One region of the Syntrophobacter fumaroxidans MPOB genome, then DNA from elsewhere that is predicted to be linked to it. Evidence: riboswitches for the same ligand, from Rfam matches in the RefSeq annotation. Region 1 holds a riboswitch; the other holds the start of a gene.
What was found. Region 1 has a riboswitch for thiamine pyrophosphate ahead of thiC (phosphomethylpyrimidine synthase ThiC). Riboswitches for the same ligand answer to the same signal wherever they lie in the genome.
Positions count from the first base shown of each region.

Region 1 (2,468 bases):
CAACCCCTTGGCGATATCCGCAATGTGCCCGGCGATCCGGCAGGCCATGACTCCCTGGTAGACGTCGTCCGCGTTGGGCAGCCCGAGATGCTCCGCGGGCGTGACGTAACAGAGGTAGTCCGCCCCCGCAGCCCCGGCGATGGCCCCGCCGATGGCTGCCGTGATGTGGTCGTAGCCCGCCGCGATGTCCGTCGGGAGAGGTCCCAGAATATAGAATGGCGCGCCGTTGCAGAGCCGCTTCTGGATTTGCATGTTGGCCTGGATCTGGGGCAGGGGGACATGTCCCGGGCCTTCTATCATCACCTGCACGCCGCGCCGATATGCCCGCCTGGCCAGTTCGCCGAGGATCATCAGTTCCTCGAGTTGAGCGCCGTCGGTGGCGTCCACCACGGTGCCCGGCCGGAACCCGTCTCCGAGGCTCAGGGTGACGTCGTGTTTGTGAGCGATCTCCAGAAGGTCGTCGAAATGCTCGTAGAGCGGATTCTCCTTCTTGTTCCGGCGCATCCAGTGCATGTGAATGGAGCCCCCGCGGCTCACGCAGGGCATTACCCGCTCGTAAGCCTCGAGTTTTCTCACGGAATCCAGTGTAACCCCGCAATGCACCGTGATGTAGTCGAGCCCCTCACTGCACTGTTGCTCGATGCTGCGAAGCAGCAGGTCACCGTCCATTTTTTCCAGCGATTCGTGCTTTGCCATCATCTCCGCGGCGAGGTAGTAAATGGGTACCGAACCGACCATCACGGGAGAGTTTTCGAGGAAGAACCGGCGAAACGCGGCCAGGTCGCCTCCGGTGGAAAGATCCATGATGGAATCGGTTTTCGCCCGAAGGGCCGCGTCCAGCTTCTCCCGCTCCATTTCAAGACTGGCGCATTCATTGCTGGTGCCCAGGTTGGCATTCACCTTGGTCTTCAGTCCGCGACCGATGGCGCGCACAATCGGGTAAGGATGATTGTGATTCCTGGGTAAAACGGCATGCCCCTCCGCCATCGACTGACGCAGTTGCTCGGCCGTGATGGGCTCTTCGTTCACCGCCTGTTTCATTTCCTCAGTGACGGTACCTGCTTTTGCATGATCCAATTGTGTAGGCACTGTGTCCTCCTCCGTTGTCATGAAGAGAGGCGTCGTGAAGCTGAGATCGATCAGGATTCCGCCCAGAAACAAAAAGGCCGTTCGAGAAAACGGCCTTCCGGGATACTTGGATGTATCCCGTTCGCCGATTCCTCCGCCAGTATGATCTGGATCAGGTTCCAAGGGTATCATCTCAGCTCTCCCTTTGGAGAGCACCCCCCCGGCTGTTGAACCTATTTGTGTATTCGATCACTAATCAGATTATCCAACCTGAAGGAAAAAATCAATGCTTTTGGCCCCCTGTTTTCAGTCGGACAGCTCACATTTGTGGTGATCCTGGGCGTCGATGACGGCCAGGGACGTCGTGTTCACGATGTCCTCGAGATCGCAGTTGCGTTGCAGAACGTGAATGGCTTCACTGGTCCCCATAAGGATCGGACCGATTGCCTTGGCGCCCCCGAGGCGTTCCATCAACTTGAAGGCGATGTTCCCGGCCTCCAGCGACGGGAAGATCAGGACGTTGGCTTTCTTGCGCAATGTGTTGAAATCGTAGACCCCGTTGAGGATCTCCGGCATCACCGCCGTGTCCGCCTGCATCTCGCCGTCGATGAGCAGGTCCGGCCTGCGCTGTTTGACAATCCTTGTCGCGAGTGCCACCTTGTCGGAGCGCGGATGGCGAGTGCTGCCGAAGTTGCTGAATGAGAGCATGGCAATGCGCGGTTCGATGTCCAGTCTCTTGGCGGTTTCCGCCGCCATGATGGCGATTTCCGCCAGCTGTTCCGCGGTTGGATCGATATTCACGGTGGTGTCCGCGAAAAACATCACTTCCTTCGGGAAGACCATCATGTAGACGCCGGCGATGACGGAAGTGGTTTCTTCCAGGGGGAGCACCTGGAGAGCGGGCCGGATAGTGTCGGGATAATGTTTGTTGACCCCGCCCACCAGACCCTCGGCATCGCACATCTTGACCATCATGGCTCCGAAATAGTTGGGATTGTTGCGCAGAATGTACCTTGCTTCCTCCCGGGTGATCCCCTTGCGGGACCTCATCTTATAGAATGTCTCCACGTAGGCTTCAATGCGCTCGAAGTTTCGGGGATCCACAATGTCGGCACCCTCCAGGTCCAGGTGAAGCTCCGCGATCCGATCCTTGATGACCTGGCAGTCACCCAGGAGGATGGGCCTGGCGATGCCTTCATCGAGAATCACCTGACAGGCGCGCAGGATCTTGGGATCTTTTCCTTCGAGGAACACGATCCGCTTCGGATTGCGCTTGGCTTTGTGGATGACTCGGCGCATGATTTCCTGCGAACGCCCCAGACGGCTTTCGAGGCTGTCACGATAGGCGTCCCAGTTGTTGATCGGCCGCCTGGCAACTCCCGAATCGACTGCGGCCTTGG
Region 1 is NC_008554.1:3,421,988-3,424,455, forward strand. Features, by position in the region: gene thiC (phosphomethylpyrimidine synthase ThiC) at 1-1,110, opposite strand, end outside; TPP riboswitch at 1,201-1,298, opposite strand; gene SFUM_RS23960 (NADP-dependent malic enzyme) at 1,375-2,468, opposite strand, start outside.

Region 2 (2,468 bases), 1.2 Mb from region 1:
CCTCGATGGCGCGCTTCATGGCTTCGGAGGAAGAGAACTTGCCGGTCCCGAGCAGAAGACGGGATTGGAACGAGCGGCCGGCGATGACGAGAGGTTTGTCCATTTCAGTTTACCTTTCCGGACGAGAGTGTCGGTTTGAGTCGCATGCCTTGCACCGCTTGGAAAGCGGCAGGCCGATTTCACGAAAAGCCATGGTCCGCAGGTCCCAGGTGAGCAGCCTGCCGACAAGGAGATCCCCGCAGCCGACCAGGTACTTGATGGCTTCCGCTGCCTGAATGATACCGAGTGCGCCGGGGACGCAGCCGAGCACGCCCACCCGGTCCGCCGATTCGACCGTTTCCGCGGGCGGCTTTTCCTGGAAAACGCACCGGTAGCACGGTCCTTTGCCGGGAACGATCGTCATGGCCTGCCCGTGCAGGCCGACGGCGGCGGCATGACAGAAGGCCTTGCCCTGGCCGACACAGACGTCGTTGATGAGGAACTTCGCATCGAAGTTGTCCGTGGCGTCGATCACGAAGTCGTACGGAGCGATGGTCCGCGCCGCGTTTTCGGGGGTGAGCCGGAATGGGTGGAGGTTGAGCCGCAGGTCGGTCCTCAGCTTCAAAACGCTTTCCCGCGCGGATTCTGTCTTGGGTCGGCCGATGTCCGCGGGGCCGTGAAGGATTTGGCGCTGCAGGTTGGTTCGGTCGACCCGGTCGCCGTCGGCAATGCCGATTTCCCCCACCCCCGCGGCCGCCAGGTAGCAAAGGGCGGAACTGCCGAGGCCGCCGAGTCCGACCAGCAGCACACGGCTTTCCGCAAGCCGAAGCTGGCCGGCTTCACCGATCTCGGAAACGAGAATGTTGCGGCTGTACGTTTCTTTCTGGATGTTGTCGAGTCGTGCAACAGGCTGCGCCATAAAAAAACCGCTTCCCGGCAGGGAAGCGGTCATTTTCACGAGAGTTCCAAAAAAAGAGCCCTCACAACCATTTCCCTACGCTGGTATTATCCAGATCAGGTAATCAGGGTTTCATCTCAGCTCTATATCCGAGCACCCCTAACGGCTGTTCGTAAGTTGATCAATCATATCTGTGCAAATGTGAAAAGTCAAACAACATCTCGGCGATTTCGGGATGTAATATACTCTCGACTATCCCGAGGACGTCTCATGCCAATTCGGGCTGGAGATCACACAACACCGGTTCGCCAGGTTTTGCGGCGGCGTGTCATGCCGTATCCCCACGCCGCAGAGATCGTCCACAGGGGGCTGGGCTGGGCGGAGCCGCCGGATGCTCCCGTTGGCGGACAGGCAAGACTGCCGGCCGCGCGTGACGTCTTTGCGACGAGGCCCCCCCCGGATGCGTCGCTTTCCTCCTGGAGCGATTCTTGCTAACACTAGTGGCCAAAGGAGTCGCCGGATGGCTTTATGAAAGGAACGCGTCCATGCGGGCTTTCCGCTGAAGCACGGTCCGTTTTATGAAAACGCGGCCGCTGTCCAAGCGAAGGCCGTGGTCCGGACCGGATCCACGGCTTACTGCGCTTGTGTGAAAATGCCCTGGCCCGACACCTTTTCATGCTGTGCTGTGAGCCTCGGGTCATGGGAGTTTGTGAAAAACGTAAATATGTGAAAAGTGTAGGTTTGACCCCGAAATGATCGTTATCGTTCAGAATGATCCGGAGGTGCCCTGCGGGGTTCTCCCCGAGCTGGCGGAACAGAAATGTATCGGGTACGAAATTGTGCCGGCTTTTGAAGGCGTCGAGTATCCCGAAGTGCATGGAATCCGCGGTGCAGTTGTGTTGGGCGGCAAAATGAGCGTGCACGATATCGCGATCCACCCGTTCCTGGACCGCGTGAAAAAGTACATCGGAAGACTTCTGGCTGATGCCGTTCCATTCCTGGGGATCTGCCTGGGGGGGCAGTTGCTGGCGGAAGTCCTGGGGGCCCGGGTTTGCAGAAACTCGCATGGAGAACGCGGCTGCCGGACGGTTTCAGTCACTTCGCAGGGATTGGCGAGTCCGCTCTTCCGGGGTCTCCCCGAACGTTTCGTCACCTTCCAGTGGCACGACGATTCTTTCGACCTGCCGGAAAGCGCCGTCCGCCTCGCGCGTTCCGAATCGTGCTCGAATCAGGCCTTCGAATGGGGTGGGAACGCATACGGGCTCCAGTTTCACCCGGAGGTCGACGGCCGGATCGTAGCCGCCTGGAGCGACGGCGATGAGCGCCATGTGCGGGAATTTGCCGACCGGGAGGGGCACTATCGGGCCCACTCGCGACGCCTGCTCGAGAATTTTCTGGATATCGTCCTCCGCTGCCGATAACCCCCTCCGGAATGCGCCGGACGGCGGCCGCGGCGTTCATGCGAGTGGTTCCGCCTGTCCAGCCGATAAACCTGTGCGCAACACACCGGACGGCAGCCATGAGGATCGACCGAAGGCCGTCCATCCCGGCGGGCCCCGGAGTGGAGTCCGGGACGGGTGCCGGACTCCGG
Region 2 is NC_008554.1:2,220,844-2,223,311, reverse strand. Features, by position in the region: gene SFUM_RS09405 (thiazole synthase) at 1-103, opposite strand, end outside; gene SFUM_RS09400 (HesA/MoeB/ThiF family protein) at 110-898, opposite strand; TPP riboswitch at 954-1,048, opposite strand; gene SFUM_RS09395 (type 1 glutamine amidotransferase) at 1,630-2,298, shown strand.
Region 2: it holds a riboswitch for thiamine pyrophosphate, as region 1 does, so the genes downstream of both, SFUM_RS09400 (HesA/MoeB/ThiF family protein) here and thiC (phosphomethylpyrimidine synthase ThiC) in region 1, are expected to answer to the same signal.